DNA from 3 places in the Streptomyces sp. NPDC048436 genome. Region 3 is predicted to be linked to each of the others. Evidence: riboswitches for the same ligand, from Rfam matches in the RefSeq annotation. Region 3 holds a riboswitch; each other region holds the start of a gene.
What was found. A riboswitch is a leader RNA that binds a small molecule or an ion and turns the genes downstream of it on or off. The one in region 3 is predicted to bind S-adenosylmethionine.
Positions count from the first base shown of each region.

Region 1: another riboswitch for S-adenosylmethionine. It lies ahead of ACGFX9_RS02080 (aminotransferase class V-fold PLP-dependent enzyme); the one in region 3 lies ahead of ACGFX9_RS22870 (putative leader peptide).
Region 2: another riboswitch for S-adenosylmethionine. It lies ahead of thrC (threonine synthase); the one in region 3 lies ahead of ACGFX9_RS22870 (putative leader peptide).

Region 1 covers NZ_JBICXP010000001.1:436,732-441,954, reverse strand. Annotated here, with positions in the region: gene ACGFX9_RS02090 (cytochrome bc complex cytochrome b subunit) at 1-41, shown strand, start outside; gene trpD (anthranilate phosphoribosyltransferase) at 187-1,251, shown strand; SAM riboswitch class IV at 1,337-1,453, shown strand; gene ACGFX9_RS02080 (aminotransferase class V-fold PLP-dependent enzyme) at 1,636-3,054, shown strand; gene ACGFX9_RS02075 (glycerate kinase) at 3,006-4,214, opposite strand; gene ACGFX9_RS02070 (SLC13 family permease) at 4,246-5,223, opposite strand, start outside.
Region 2 covers NZ_JBICXP010000017.1:141,154-146,376, forward strand. Annotated here, with positions in the region: gene ACGFX9_RS36960 (trehalose-6-phosphate synthase) at 1-1,294, opposite strand, end outside; gene ACGFX9_RS36965 (glucosyl-3-phosphoglycerate synthase) at 1,373-2,317, opposite strand; SAM riboswitch class I at 2,481-2,615, shown strand; gene thrC (threonine synthase) at 2,633-3,943, shown strand; gene ACGFX9_RS36975 (MoaD/ThiS family protein) at 4,040-4,315, shown strand; gene ACGFX9_RS36980 (cold-shock protein) at 4,740-4,943, shown strand.
Region 3 covers NZ_JBICXP010000006.1:326,286-331,508, forward strand. Annotated here, with positions in the region: gene ACGFX9_RS22860 (beta-L-arabinofuranosidase domain-containing protein) at 1-1,138, shown strand, start outside; gene ACGFX9_RS22865 (glutathione S-transferase C-terminal domain-containing protein) at 1,077-1,811, opposite strand; SAM riboswitch class IV at 2,291-2,403, shown strand; gene ACGFX9_RS22870 (putative leader peptide) at 2,442-2,612, shown strand; gene ACGFX9_RS22875 (LLM class flavin-dependent oxidoreductase) at 2,725-3,972, shown strand; gene ACGFX9_RS22880 (NtaA/DmoA family FMN-dependent monooxygenase) at 3,992-5,223, shown strand, end outside.

The sequences.
Region 1 (5,223 bases), on a different contig from region 3:
AGGAGTACAAGGAGATCACCAGCGGCCACGGCCACCACTGATCCCCTGAAGCTCTGACTCAAGGTCGCCACGGCGAGAGCCCCGTCCATGCGTTCCACTGCATGGACGGGGCTCTTTGCCGCTCTCCGCGCTGGATAAGGTGGTCCCATCCCTACGCCACGAACGCTGACGAACCCAGGAGCGGCCATGAACGCTGTGACCACCGCAGGAGGCAACACCGCGGCGGCCCGTTCCTGGCCCGGTGTGCTGAACGGCCTGCTGGACGGCAACGACCAGAGCGCCGACGACACCGCCTGGGCGATGGACCGCATCATGCGGGGCGAGGCCACCGACGCGCAGATCGCGGGCTTCGTCGTGGCGCTGCGGGCCAAGGGCGAGACCGTGGAGGAGATCTCCGGTCTCGTACGCACCATGTACGAACACGCCAACGTGATCGAGGTGCCGGGGGCGACGGTCGACATCGTCGGCACCGGTGGTGACGGCGCCAAGACCGTCAACATCTCCACGATGTCCGCGATCGTCATCGCCGGAGCGGGCGCGAAGGTCGTCAAGCACGGCAACCGCGCCGCCTCATCGGCCAGCGGCGCCTCCGACGTCCTCGAAAAGCTCGGCGTGAACCTGGAGCTCACCCCGCGGCGGGTCGTCGAGGTCGCGGAGGAGGCGGGGATCACCTTCTGTTTCGCGGTGAAGTTCCACCCCGCGCTGCGGCACGCGGGGACCGCGCGCAGCCAGTTGGGGATCCGGACCGTCTTCAACCTCCTCGGTCCGCTCACCAACCCGGCCCGGGTGCGGGCCCAGGCCGTCGGGGTCGCCGACGCGCGGATGGCGCCCATCGTGGCCGGGGTCTTCGCCGAGCGCGGGCACTCGTCCCTGGTCTTCCGCGGTGACGACGGCCTGGACGAGCTGACGACCACGGCCACCTCCCGGGTCTGGGTCGTACGGGACGGCACCGTGCGCGAGGAGTCCTTCGACCCGCGGGACGCCGGCATCGACCTGGTCCCCGTGGAGGCGCTGCGCGGCGCCGACGCCTCGTACAACGCGGAGGTGGCGCGCCGCCTCCTGGACGGCGAGAAGGGCCCGGTACGGGACGCCGTGCTGCTCAACTCCGCGGCGGCCCTCGTGGCCCTGACGCCGGGCGAGGGGAGCCTGACCGAGCAGATCCGCGGGGGCATCGCCCGGGCGGCCGAATCGATCGACTCGGGGGCCGCGAAGCAGGCCCTGGAGCGGTGGGTGGCGGCCAGCAACCGCTGAGAGCGACCCGAGTGTGACGCGAGGCGCAGTCCGGATTCTGGACTGCGCCTTGCGCGTCGAAGATCGTATGGCAGGATGCTGCACAGGTCATGAGTGACAGCGATTAGGCCCCGGCTCGCTGTCCGGCAACCCTCCGTCCGTGGCGGGGTGCCCCGGGTGAAGACCAGGCCGTACGCAGCAAGGCGTATGGCAAGCGCGGACCCCTGCGCACTCGATGAGTGTCGTACCCCTGGGGTCCTGGTCCTCAAGGGAGCAGTCTCGTGAGCAAGCGAATGCGATAGGGCTTCCCGGCCCCTTTTCCGCAACCCTCTTTTCTCTTCGTCACTGCGGCGCCGCACGGGCGCTCTCGCAGTGAACTCGCCTGCCTTCCCACGGGAGTTCGCCATGTCCGCACGCTCTGTCGCCACCACCGAAGCCTCCGCCTCCGCCTCCGCCTCCGCCTCCGCCGAGTCCGCCGACCCCTGCTGCGCGGCCCCGCTGCCGGTGCTCGGCCGTGACGTCACCGTGCCGCTCGTCACCGGCGGCGAGGTGACCTACGCCGCGCTCGACTACGCGGCGAGCGCCCCGGCGCTGCAGCGGGTCTGGGACGACGTGGCCGCTTACGCGCCCTACTACGGCAGCGTGCACCGCGGCGCCGGGTACCTCTCGCAGCTCTCCACCGACCTCTTCGAGAACAGCCGCGTCGCCGTCGCCGAGTTCCTCGGCTGCCGCGAGGACGACCAGGTCGTCTTCACCCGTTCGACCACCGACTCGCTGAACCTGCTCGCCGCCGCGCTGCCCGCCGACTGCCAGGTCTTCGTCTTCGAGACCGAGCACCACGCCTCGCTGCTTCCCTGGCGCGACGCCCGCGTGACGTACCTGAACGCCCCGCGCACCGCCGAGCAGGCCGTCGCCACCCTGGAGCGCGCCCTCGCCGACCGCGACCCCTACGGGCCCGCCCTGGTCTGCGTGACCGGCGCCTCGAACGTCACCGGTGAGCTGTGGCCGGTCAAGGAGCTCGCCGCCGCCGCGCACGCGCACGGCGCCCGCATCGTCCTGGACGCCGCGCAGCTCGCGCCGCACCACCCGGTCTCCATCAGCGAGCTCGACGTCGACTGGGTGGCCTTCTCGGGCCACAAGCTGTACGCGCCCTTCGGCTCGGGCGTCCTCGCGGGCCGCTCCGACTGGCTGCGGGCAGCCGAGCCCTACCTCGCGGGCGGCGGTGCCTCGCGGAAGGTCGCGCGGCGCACGGACGGCGGCGTGGACGTCGAGTGGCACGACACCGCGGCGCGGCACGAGGCCGGTTCGCCGAACGTCATCGGCGTGTACTCGATCGCCTCCGCCTGCAAGGCGCTGACCGAGGCGGGCTTCGACGAGCTCGTCGCCCGCGAGCGCCACCTCATCGCGAAGGTCCGCGAGGGCCTCGCCGATGTGCCCGCGGTGAGGGTGCTCTCGCTCTTCGGTGACGACGCGCCGCGCGTGGGCGTCATCTCCTTCGTCGTCGACGGCTGGAACAGCTCGCACTTCGCCGCCGCGCTCTCCGCCGAGTACGGCATCGGCGTACGCGACGGCCTCTTCTGCGCCCACCCGCTGGTGCGCACCCTGCTCGGCAGCGACCCGCAGACCCAGGGCGAGTGCGGCGCGCCCGAGGCGGCGCCCGGCGAGAAGTCCCTGAACGCGATCCGCGTCAGCTTCGGCGCGGGCACCCCCGATGAGCACGTGGAGCGTTTCGTGCGCGCCGTCAAGGAGCTCGTGGCGGACGGCGCGCGGTGGAACTACCGTACGGAGGACGGGCGTTGCGTGCCGGACACCAACGCCGCCTGAGCCTTGGTCCGTCCCTTCAGACGTGACCCCAGAAGGATCATCCGCAGGGCCCGCTCGGTCGCGTCGGTGAGGAACTCGGCCCCACGGCCGAGCGCCTCGGTGAGCGAGACCGGCGCGGGCAGGATCGCGCTGTAGGCGTCCACGCCCGCCGCCCGTACGTGGTGCGCGCCCTGGCCGATCGTGCCCGCGAGGACCAGGACGGGGCGGCCGAACCGCTTGGCGCGCCTGGCCACTTCGGCGGGGACCTTGCCGCGCGGCGTCTGGTGGTCGAGGGCGCCCTCGGCGGTGACGACGAGGTCGGCGCGGGCCAGGCGCGCGTCCAGGTCCAGGTGGTCGAGCAGCACGTCGAAGCGGGGGAGCAGCTCGGCGCCGAGTGCGGCGAGGCCCGCGCCCAGGCCGCCGGAGGCGCCTGTTCCGGGGCCGAGGGCGAGGTCCTGCGTGGCGCGAAGGTCGCGGGTGAGGACGCGCGCCCAGTGTTCGAGGCCCGCCGCCAGCTGTTCGACCTGGGCCGGTGTCGCGCCCTTCTGGGGGCCGAAGACGCGGGCGACCCCTTGCTCGCCGGTCAGGACGTTGAAGGGGTTGCACGCGACCCGGATCTCGGTGTCCGCGAGGCGGGGGTCGAGGCCTGCGGGGTCGACGCGGCTCAGTCGGGTCAACTCGCCGCCGCCGAGCGGGAGTTCCCAGCCGTCCACGTCCAGGAGCCGGGCGCCGAGTGCTTGCAGGGCGCCCGCGCCGCCATCCGATGTGCCGGAGTCGCCGCAGCCGACCAGGATGCGGCGGGCGCCCGCGTCGAGTGCGGCGCGGATCAGCTCGCCGACGCCGTACGTCGTCGTCGCGCCCGGGTCGCGCAGTCCGCGCGGGACCAGGGAGAGCCCGGCCACGGCCGCCATCTCCACGATCGCCGTCCCGTCGGGCAGCAGGGCGAAGTGCGTGCCGATCCGCTGGCCGACGGGGCCGGTGGCGGGCAGCGCGACCAGGCGGCCGCCGCCCGTGGTGGCCAGGGCGCGCGCGGTGCCCTCGCCGCCGTCCACCAGGGGGATCAGGTCGGTGGTGGCGCGGGGGACGACGCGGCGCACTCCCTCGGCGATGGCCTCGGCGGCGGACTGCGCGGACAGGGACTCCTTGAAGCCGCTGGGGGCGATGGCGAAGTGGGTCAGCACGTGGGTCTCCAGAGTGGATTCAAGGGCGGGTTCAGCGGACGGGCACACCGAGCAGCGGCCAGAGCGTGACGGCGAAGAGCAGGACGAGCGCGGCGGTCAGCGGTGCCAGGACCGCGGAGAGTCGCAGCAGGTCGCGCGGGGTGTAGGTGGGGGTGCCGGGGATGTCGGCGAAGAGCGTGACGGGCTTGGCGGACGCGGGCAGGGTGTGGCAGAACCCGGCCGCCGCGGTGGAGGCGAGGGCCGCGGCCACCGGGTTGACGCCCGCTCCGACGGCCGCCGCGACGACCAGCGGGACCAGGACGGACGAGCGGGCCGAGCGGGATTGCAGGACCAGGTGGGCGGCCGTGCTGACCGCCACGACGACGGCCAGGAAGAGCCAAGGCGGCACATCCAGGGGAACCCCGCCCACCAGCCACTTCGCCGCCCCCGATTCGGCGAGCGCGACCCCCATCGCCATCGTCGCCGCCATGAACAGCAGCAGCGACCAGGGCACCGTCTTCAGGGCGTCCTTCAGTCGTACGGTGCCCAGAGCGGGGGACGAGGCGACGACCGCGCCGATCAACGCGACGACGGCGGGCGGAACTTGGTGCAGCGGCTCGCTGCACCAGAGCGCGACGACCGTGGCGAGCAACAGCGCGCAGCGGGTCTCGGCGGGCTCCCAGGCTCCGGTGACCGGCTGCTCGCTGTGCTCCTGGAGCTGCTCGACGGAGATGTGGACGGGGCCTTCGCGGTCCGCGCGCCGCGTGGTCGTCAACAGGACGGCCTCCGCGGCCAGATGGGACGAGGCGACAGCCAGCGGCAGGCCGAGCAGCATCCACTGCGTGAAGCCGATCCGCTCCCCGGTGGCCTCCCACAGCACGGACACCGTGATCAGGTGGGCGCCCGCGCCGATCAGGGTCGCGACCGCGGACAGCAGGATCACGGTCGGGAACAGCAGCGCGAGCATCACCACGAGGCGCTTCCGGTCGGCGAGGACCTTGGCGAGAGCGAGGAAGACGGGGAGCGCCAG
Region 2 (5,223 bases), on a different contig from region 3:
TCGGCATCGTCAAAGCCGCGTGCAACGCCGCCGTCGTGCCCGTCACGTCATACGGGTTCACGACAAGCGAGTCCTCGCCCAACTCCTCGTACGCCCCCGCCTCCCGGGAAAGCACCAGCACGCACCCCTCGTCCGAGACGACCGGCACCTCCTTCGCGACGAGGTTCATGCCGTCCCGGATCGGGTTCACCAGAGCCACGTCCGCCAGGCGGTACGCCGCGAGGGAGCGGGCGAAGTCGTCCTTCACGTGCAGTACCACCGGCGTCCACCCCTCAACGCCGAAGCGGGAGTTGATCTCGTCGGCGACCCTCTGCACCTCAGCCGTGTAGTCCCGGTACACCGCGAGGTCCTGCCGTGACGGATAGGCGAACGCCACGTGCACCACCCGCTCGTGCCACTCGGGGTGGTCCTCAAGGAGCTGCCGGTAGGACAGGAGTCCGCGCACGATGTTCTTCGAGAGCTCCGTCCGGTCCACCCGGACAATCACCTTCCGGCCGACACCCACCTGCTCCCGCAGCGCGACGAGCCGGTCCTCCACGTCGTCCCGCCGCGACCGCTCCCGCAGGAAATCCGCGTCAGCCCCGAGCCCGTGCACCCCGATCCGCGTCCCCGACGTACCACCGAGGACGGCGACGCAGCAGTCCGTGAACGCGTCCGCCCACCGGCCCGTCAGGAACGCCGCGCGGTCGGCCCCGAGGATGCCCCGCAGCAGCTGCTCCGCGATGTCGTCCGGCAGCATCCGGAAGTAGTCCACCGGCGCCCACGGCGTGTGCGAGAAATGGCCGATGCGCAGGTCGGGGCGGAGCTCCCGCAGCATGCCCGGCACCAGCGCCAGGTGATAGTCCTGCACCAGGACCGCCGCGCCGCCCGCCGCGCTCTCCGCGAGCGCCTCGGCGAAGGCCCGGTTGTAGGTCTCGTACGACGCCCACTGTGCGCGGAACTCCGCATCGAAGGCCGGTTCGAGCGGCGTCTGGTAGAGCATGTGGTGGACGAACCACAGCACCGAGTTCGCGATCCCGTTGTACGCGTCCGCGTGCACCCGCGGGTCGATGTCGAGCATCCGTACGCCGGGTTCACCGACGCCCCGCCGCACCGCCTCGCGGTCACCGTCCCCCAGGGCCGCGCAGACCCACAGGGCCGCGTCGTCCCCGTCGGAGCCGCCGATCGCGCTCAGGCCCGATACGAGCCCGCCGCCTCCCCGTTTCGCCGTCAGCTCCCCGTTCTCCTCAAGGGCGTACGTGACGGGGCCGCGGTTGGACGCGACGAGAACCTTGGCAGCGTGCTCGGAGACCATATGCCGAAACTTAGCCCGTACCGGAAGCCCTCAAACGTATGGCCGCAGCCCGCCGGAAGGCGGCCCCGCAGGGGACTGTCACGCCACGCGGCGGGCCGCGTACTCCGCGATGTCGGCCATCGGCGGCCTCTCCTCCGTGTCCACCGGATGGGTCCGCGGCTCGAACCCCCGCTCGCCCCGTTCGAACTGGGTCAACTCGGGGCGTACGAGATGGCCGCGCGCCAGCCGCAGCTGCGCCGTCCGGTAGATCGCCGCCGCCATCCTGCCGAGCGCCTGCCCGTCCTGATGCCGGTGCTTGCGCACACCGACATCGACCTGCGCCAGCGCGTCCAGGCCCACCGTGTGCAGCGCGTCGACGAGCAGACCCAGCTCCACCCCGTAACCGACGGGGAACGGCAGCCGCTCCAGGAGGGACCTGCGTGCCGCGTACTCACCGCCGAGGGGCTGGACGAAGCCCGCCAGCTGGGGCCAGTGCATGTTGAGCAGCGGGCGCGCCATCAGCTCGGTGACCCGGCCGCCCTGACCTGCTGTTCCGGCCAGGGGGCGGTCGTACATCGCCTTCACGAACTGCACGTCGGGCTCGGTCAGGAGGGGGCCCACGATGCCCGTGACGAAGTCCGCCGAGAACTCCCTCAGGTCCGCGTCGACGAACGCGACTATGTCACCGCCGGTCACCAGGAGTGAGCGCCACAGCACCTCGCCCTTGCCGGGCACGGCCGGGATGCGCGGCAGGATCTCGTCCCGGTGCACGACCCGCGCGCCCGCCTCACGGGCGACCTCGGCCGTACGGTCCTTCGAGCCGGAGTCGATCACCACGAGCTCGTCGACGAGGGCGGCCTTCTCGACCAGCTCACGGCGGATCTCGGCGACTATCCCGCCGACCGTCTCCTCCTCGTCGAGCGCGGGCAGTACGACACTCACCGAGGCTCCGGACGCTCGTTTGGCTGCGACGAGTGCGCTGAGCGGACGGTCGGCAACGGACCAGGAACGCCTGGTCAGCCAGCGCTCGGCCTCTTCCAGCACGGGTGGCTCCTCCTGTGTGTGGCCTGCATGTGATCCATCTCGCGGTTCGGACGACTATCTCAAGGGTCCAGGCCGTCGGTTACAGTCTTGAACAACGCGGATGACCATCGCATGTCGGGGGTCATCGCGTAACAAATGCCCGGGTCCAGACCCGGCGCCATACCGCTCATCCAGAGGGGCAGAGGGATACGGCCCGTTGAAGCCCCGGCAACCATCCCGTCGACCGCGCACGCGAGGTCTCGACGGGGAAGGTGCCAATTCCGTCTCGCGGCGAAATGCGCCGCGGGGAAGATGAGGAGAAAGGGCCTCGCCTCCATGGCTGCGCAGACTGTAGAAACGAACAACACCACCCCCTCCACCACCACGGACTCCGTGGACCTCGGCCCCGCGTCCGGCCTCTCGTGCCGTGAGTGCGGCGAGCTTTACGCCCTCGGCCCGATCTTCGCCTGCCAGGCCTGTTTCGGCCCGCTCGAAGTCGCGTACAACCTGCCGACCGGTGACCCCGAGGCACTCCGCAAGCAGATCGAGTCGGGCCCCGACAACATCTGGCGTTACGCGCCGCTGCTGCCCGTCCCGGCGGACGTGGCGTCCAAGCCGAACATCAACCCCGGCTGGACCAAGCTCGTCAAGGCCGACAACCTCGCGCGTGAACTCGGCGTCGAGCAGGGCAAGTTGTTCGTCAAGGACGACTCCGGCAACCCGACGCACTCCTTCAAGGACCGCGTCGTCGCGCAGGCCATCGAGGCCGCGCGCGCCTTCGGCTTCACCACCCTGTCCTGCTCCTCCACCGGCAACCTCGCCGGCGCCGTCGGCGCCGCCGCGGCCCGCGCCGGCTTCCGCTCCTGTGTGTTCATCCCGCACGACCTGGAGCAGGGCAAGGTCGTCATGGCCGCGGTCTACGGCGGCGAACTCGTCGGCATCGAGGGCAACTACGACGACGTGAACCGCTTCTGCTCCGAGCTCATCGGCGACCCGCTGGGCGAGGGCTGGGGCTTCGTCAACGTGAACCTGCGGCCCTACTACGGCGAGGGTTCCAAGACCCTCGCGTACGAGATCTGCGAGCAGCTGGGGTGGGTCCTTCCCGACCAGCTGGTCATCCCGATCGCCTCGGGCTCGCAGCTCACGAAGATCGACAAGGGCTTGAAGGAGCTCATCGCGCTCGGCCTCGTCGAGGACAAGCCCTACAAGATCTTCGGTGCGCAGGCCGAGGGCTGCTCCCCGGTGTCGACCGCCTTCAAGGCCGGGCACGACGTCGTACGCCCCCAGAAGCCCAACACCATCGCCAAGTCGCTGGCCATCGGCAACCCCGCCGACGGGCCGTACGTCCTGGACATCGCGCGCCGTACGGGCGGGGCCGTGGAGGACGTGAACGACGAGCAGGTCGTCGACGCGATCAAGCTGCTCGCCCGGACCGAGGGGATCTTCGCGGAGACCGCCGGTGGTGTGACGGTCGGCGTCACGAAGAAGCTGCTTGAGGCGGGGCTCATCGACCCCTCCCTCACCACGGTGGTGCTGAACACGGGTGACGGCCTCAAGACGCTTGACGCTGTCGCTGAGACTTCGCAGGCCACCGCCACGATTCGCCCTAGCCTTGACGCGTTCCGCGCCGCCGGGCTCGCAGGCTGAGCTTGTTCGCTTGACTGCGGGGCCGTCGTGGCTGGTCGCGCAGTTCCCCGCGCCCCTTGCAGGGGCGCTTCCTCCCCGCATCAAGAGGTGAACCCCATGAGCGTCAACGTCCGTATCCCCACCATTCTTCGCACCTACACCGGCGGTAAGGCCGAGGTCGCCGCCGAGGGGGGCACCCTCTCCGAGGTCATCGCCGATCTGGAGGCCAAGCACGCGGGCATCGCGGCCCGTGTCCTGGACGACCAGGGCAAGCTGCGGCGCTTCGTGAACGTCTACGTGAACGACGACGACGTCCGCTTTGAACAGGGCCTTGAGACGGCGACGCCGGACGGCGCCGGCGTCTCGATCATTCCCGCCGTCGCCGGCGGCTGACCCTTTGCACAAACACCCTGCGTAATCCTGATTGCCCCCTCCGCGAGAGAAGTGGAGGGGGCAATTCCATGTGGTTGAGCGCGGTACAGTTGGGAAACGCGCTTCCCCGTTTGTGCCCGGCGCATATACGAAGTCGCCCCGGAGTCGACAAGAAGCAGCCAAAGTGCCCTGCCTATATACGCCTTTCGTGGCTTTTGCATGGCCCGACTTGCCCTGAAGTCCGGCGAATTCTCCGCATATTACCGATCGCGCGTGCCCAGAATTCTCGTCCGATTGACCTGTTGCAGAGGGCAGTTGGACAGATACATTCAGCCGCGGTCGACGCGTTCCGGCGCACGCCTCCACAACCCATTGGGGGGGTGAGGTCTGACCCGGGTCCGCGAAGTGCGGGCCCGTGCAAGGGCCAGTAATAGGGGAGTTAGGCATGGCTCAGGGCACCGTCAAATGGTTCAACGCGGAGAAGGGGTACGGCTTCATCGCGGTCGACGGTGGTGCGGATGTATTCGTCCACTACAGCGCGATTCAGATGGACGGCTACCGCACCCTTGAAGAAGGTCAGCGAGTGGAGTTCGAGATCTCGCAGGGCCAGAAGGGTCCGCAGGCGGACATGGTCAAGCTCGCCGTCTGATCTCGGCGCGATCGGCCAGCGACTTAGCGAGACGAGGGGCTCGTATCCCGAGAGGGGTACGGGCCCCTCGTGCGTGCCCCGCGTCCCCCGCGCGCTGTCGTGGATCCCGCGGCCCGCGCACCCCTCGTATGTCTGGGATCCGTGAGAGGCGCTTGCACTCGCAGGGGTCGAGTGCTAATCATTGGCGTTAGCACTCTCCCAGTGAGAGTGACAGAACTTGGATCGGGTCGGTGAGGCCCGCAGGCCGGGTGGGGCAAGGAACCACAAGGTTTGCAGGCCG
Region 3 (5,223 bases):
CGGCGGCACGAGCACCGGCGAGTTCTGGAAGGCGCGCGGCTCCGTCGCCGGCACGCTCAGCGACACCACCGCCGAGACCTGCTGCGCCTACAACCTGCTCAAACTGAGCCGGACGCTGTTCCTCCACGAGCAGGACCCGAAGTACATGGACTACTACGAGCGGGCCCTCTACAACCAGGTGCTCGGCTCCAAGCAGGACAAGGCCGACGCGGAGAAGCCCCTCGTCACGTACTTCATCGGCCTGCTCCCCGGCCATGTGCGCGACTACACGCCCAAGGCGGGGACGACGTGCTGCGAGGGCACGGGCATGGAGAGCGCCACCAAATACCAGGACTCCGTCTACTTCAAGGAGGCCGACGGCTCCGCCCTCTACGTCAACCTCTACAGCCCCTCCACGCTGACCTGGTCCGAGAAGAACCTCATGGTCACGCAGACGACCGACTACCCGAGGGAGCAGGGGAGCACGCTCACCGTCCGGGGCGCCACCACGGCGTTCGACCTGCGGCTCCGCGTGCCCGCCTGGGCGAAGGACGGGTTCACCGTGACCGTCAACGGCAAGAAGGCGACGGGTGATCCGGCCCCCGGACGCTACTTCTCCGTCTCCCGGACCTGGCGCGACGGAGACACCGTCCGGATCTCCGTCCCCTTCCGCCTGCGCGTCGAGAAGACCCCCGACAAGCCGGAGATCCAGTCCCTGTTCTACGGTCCCGTCCATCTCGTGGCCCGCGACAGCTCAAGGAACTACCTCCGCCTGAGCCTCTACCGCAACGCGGCGCTCTCGGGCGACCTGCTGCCCACCCTCACCCCGGTCGCGGGCAAGCCGCTGCACTACACGCTCGACGGCACCGCCCTCGCCCCGTTCTTCGAGGGCACGGAGGACCCGACACACGCCTACTTCCAGCGGGCCGAGTCCCGGGTGGTCTTCGGCACGACCGATGCGGGCGTCGCCAACCCGGCCAGGACCGACGGCACGACCCTCCTCGACGACATCTGGTCGGCCGCCCCCTTCCGGAACAAGGGCGCGCTGGTTCAGCGCGTCCAGAGCGTGGTCGACGCCTGGGTGGCCGACGGGCGGCTCAGCGGGGCGGACGGCGTGAAGGTGGTGGCCACGGCGAGACGGGCTTCGTACGTGCCGTAGGTGGGTGGTTGGCGCGGAAGGCCGGGTGGTCGTGCAGGCGCTCGACGTAGGCGCGTACGTGGGTACGGGAGCGGGCCGCGGCAGCCGCTTGCCGGGGGAGGTGGACGAGCGTGGCCCACAAGTCCACGTCCGCCGCGGTGAGTTGGGCGCCCACGATGTAGGGGCGGGTGGCCAGACGGCGGTCGAGTTCGCCCAGGACCGGCTCGGGCGCCTGGAAGAGGCGGGCGGCGAGGCGCTCGTGCACGGCGTCGATCTGCGCCGCCAGGGCGCACGGGCGCAGGACGAGCAGCGGGTCGCCGCCGTGCGCGGCCAGGCGGCAGGCTAGGTCGCGCAGGATGTCGGGGGTGTGGTTGCTGACGACGTGTCCGCTCCACCGGTCGCAGAGGGCGGGGACGGCAGGCGTGCCGTCGAAGTGGTGCTCGGTGGCCTCGTAATAGCGGTGCAGGGAGTCCAGCGCCATGGGGGCGTCCGGGGCCAGGACCGTGGTGGAGACCGAGTCCCTGAGCTCGAGCAGGTCGAGGGTGATCGAGACGCGCAAGGAGCTCGGACATCCCGCCGAGAGGTACAGATGGTAGCGGTGAGGCGCCGGGTAGAAGCCGCCCGCGAGGTCGGCGCCGATGCGGCTGCGGATCGGGGGGCGGGAACGGTGCGGCGTCGACGTGGTCTCGGGCATGGCTCTCCAGACAACAGGTGAGGGGCGCCGACCGCTTCGGGCCGGCGCTCTCGGCTGACGCTTCCGGTGGGTGGAGGTCAGACCGCTGGAGCCGTGGCGCTGCACACGCGCAGCAGGTCGATGTGCAGACGCCGGGTGAGGACGCGGGGGCGCGGTCGGGGCGTGGACAGGGAAGGGCGCCGAGTGCCGTTCCTCCCACCGACCGCCCTGGACATGTCCACCAGCCCTGCGTCGAGGCCCGTTGCGTCAGAGCCGCGCTACCGTCCCGGGAAGTGTGGGTCCGGGCGCCCGGCGCCGTCAAGAAGGCCCGCGCCGACCGTCCTGAAACTCCTCGCGTCCATGCGGAACAGAAGACGTGGCGCGGCGGTTGACGCTGAGAAGGGCAGCTGACGGCACCGTACGGCGATGTGAGAACGCCCATGATCCTTGTGGTCGCCGGGCATTGCGCACCGCTGTGACCTCGCGTAACGTCCCGAACAGGTGACGAGTGTCAGCGTCAAGCCCTGGCTTGCTGACCGGCAACCCTCCGACGCGGTGGGGTGCTCCAGGTGAAGACCAGGCGGTGCCCATCCGGGTTCCGCAAGCGCGATACCGGCGAGGCATCGAGCCCGCCGGGCCGGAAGGGCGGAGGTGACCGACGTGCCGCTCTTCCCGCATGCGCCGGTCGCCCCTCATATGTCGCTCCTGCCGTCCCCGTCCGCCCTGCGCGTCATGGTGATCGCCCCGAGCCGCCGCGTGCATCTGTACTCCCGGCCGCACATCGACCTGCAGCGCGTGGCCGGCGCGCTCTGTCGCCCCTGACCTGTCACTCCGCCGCCGGGCCCTCCATGTCGAGGGGCCGGTGTCCTCGTACGGTCAGCCGGTCGATCAGGAAGGCGCACCTTTCGTGTCGTCATCATCTTCGTTGCCCCCTTTGTCTCCATTGTCCCCCTCTTCTTCTCCGGACTCCGCTTCCTCCGGCGCGCTGCACCTCGCCGTCGCCCTCGACGGCGCGGGCTGGCACCCCGCCGCCTGGCGCGAACCGGTGTCCCGCCCAAGGGAGTTGCTCACGGCCCGCTACTGGGCCGATCTGGTCACCGAGGCCGAACGCGGTCTGCTCGACTTCGTGACCATCGAGGACGCGCTCGGCCTGCAAGCCGCGCCTTTCGCCGAACCCGACGCACGCACCGACGAGATACGCGGACGGCTCGACGCCGTTCTCATCGCCGCCCGCATCGCCCCGCTGACCAGCCACATCGGCCTGGTGCCGACCGTGGTGACCACCCACACGGAGCCCTTCCACGCATCCAAGGCGATCGCCACGCTCGACTACGTCAGCAACGGCCGCGCGGGCCTGCGGGTACAGGTGTCACCGCGCCGCAACGAGGCCGCGCACTTCGGCCGCCGGACGCTTCCCGCCTTCCGCATCGAGGACCTGGAGCGCCCGGCCATACGGGAGTTGCTCCTCGACCTCTTCGACGAGGCCGCCGACTACGTCGAGGTGGTGCGCCGCCTCTGGGACAGCTGGGAGGACGACGCCGAGATACGGGACGTCGCCACCGGCCGCTTCGTCGACCGCGACAAGCTGCACTACATCGACTTCGAGGGCAAGCACTTCAGCGTCAAGGGCCCCTCCATCACACCCCGGCCGCCGCAGGGCCAGCCCCTCGTCAGCGCCCTCGCCCACGAGACCGTGACCGACGCCCCGTTCCGGCTCCTCGGCCGCTCCGCCGACATCGGATACGTCACCCCGCACGACGCCGGGCAGGCACGCGCCATCGTCACGGCCGTCCGCGCGGAACAGGACAGGGCCGGGCGCTCCGACGAGCCCCTGCACCTCTTCGGTGACCTGGTGGTGTTCCTGGACGACGACCCGGCCGCCGCCGCGGCCCGCCGCGAGCGCCTGGACGCCCTCGCAGGCCACCCGTACACCAGCGACGCGAAGGTGTTCACGGGGACACCCGCTCAACTCGCCGACGAACTCCAGGAGTTGGCAAGGGAGGGGCTTTCCGGGTTCCGGCTGCGTCCCGCGGTCCTCGGCCACGACCTCCCGGCGATCACCCGCGGTCTGGTGCCCGAGCTCCAGCGCCGGGGCGTCTTCCGCCGCGCGTACGAAGCCGACACCCTGCGCGGACTGCTGGGCCTCGCCCGCCCCGCGAACCGCTACGCCGCCACCGCCTGAGCCGGAAGGGAACCCAGTCATGAGCAAGTCACCCGACAAGCCGCTCAAGCAGATCCACCTCGCGGCGCACTTCCCCGGCGTCAACAACACCACCGTGTGGAGCGACCCCGACGCCGGAAGCCACATCGAGTTCAGCTCCTTCGCGCACTTCGCGCGGACCGCCGAACGCGCCAAGTTCGACTTCCTCTTCCTCGCCGAAGGGCTGCGACTGCGCGAACAGGGCGGCCAGATATACGACTTGGACGTCGTCGGACGGCCCGACACCTTCACCGTCCTCAGCGCGCTCGCCGCCGTCACCGAGCACCTCGGCCTGACCGGCACCATCAACTCCACCTTCAACGAGCCCTACGAGGTGGCCCGCCAGTTCGCCAGCCTCGACCACCTCTCGGGCGGGCGCGCCGCATGGAACGTCGTGACCTCCTGGGACGCCTTCACCGGCGAGAACTTCCGCCGCGGCGGATTCCTCCCGCAGGAGGAGCGGTACTCAAGGGCGAAGGAGTTCCTGCGTACGGCGGGCGAGCTGTTCGACTCCTGGCGCGGGGACGAGATCGTCGCCGACCAGGAGACCGGCACCTTCCTGCGCGACGCCCAGGCAGGAGCCTTCGTCCACCAGGGGCAACACTTCGACATCCAGGGCCAGTTCAACGTCCCGCGCAGCCCCCAGGGGCGCCCGGTCATCTTCCAGGCGGGTGACTCCGAGGAGGGCCGTGAGTTCGCGGCCGAAGGCGCTGACGCCATCTTCAGCCGGTACAGCACGCTCAAGGAAGGCCAGGAGTTCTACACGGACGTCAAGGGGCGCCTGGCCCGCCACGGCCGCACCCACGACCAGCTCCTGATCCTGCCCGCCGCGACCTTCGTACTCGGAGACACCGACGCCGAGGCGGAGGAGCTCTCCCGCGAGGTGCGGCGCCTCCAGGTCAGCGGCGCCACGGCGATCAAGCACCTGGAGTTCGTCTGGAACCGCGACCTCTCCGCGTACGACCCCGAAGGCCCGCTCCCCGACATCGATCCGGACGTCGGCGAGCACACCATCGCCCGCGGTCGTGCCCAGGTGCGGATGTACCGCGACCCGCTGGCCACCGCACGGGAGTGGCGGGAGCTCGCGGAGGCGAACAAGTGGTCCATCCGTGACCTCGTCATCGAGACCGGCAATCGCCAGTCCTTCGTCGGCTCCCCGGCCACCGTCGCCGAGACGATCAACTCCTTCGTCCAGGCCGACGCATCCGACGGGTTCATCCTCGTACCGCACAT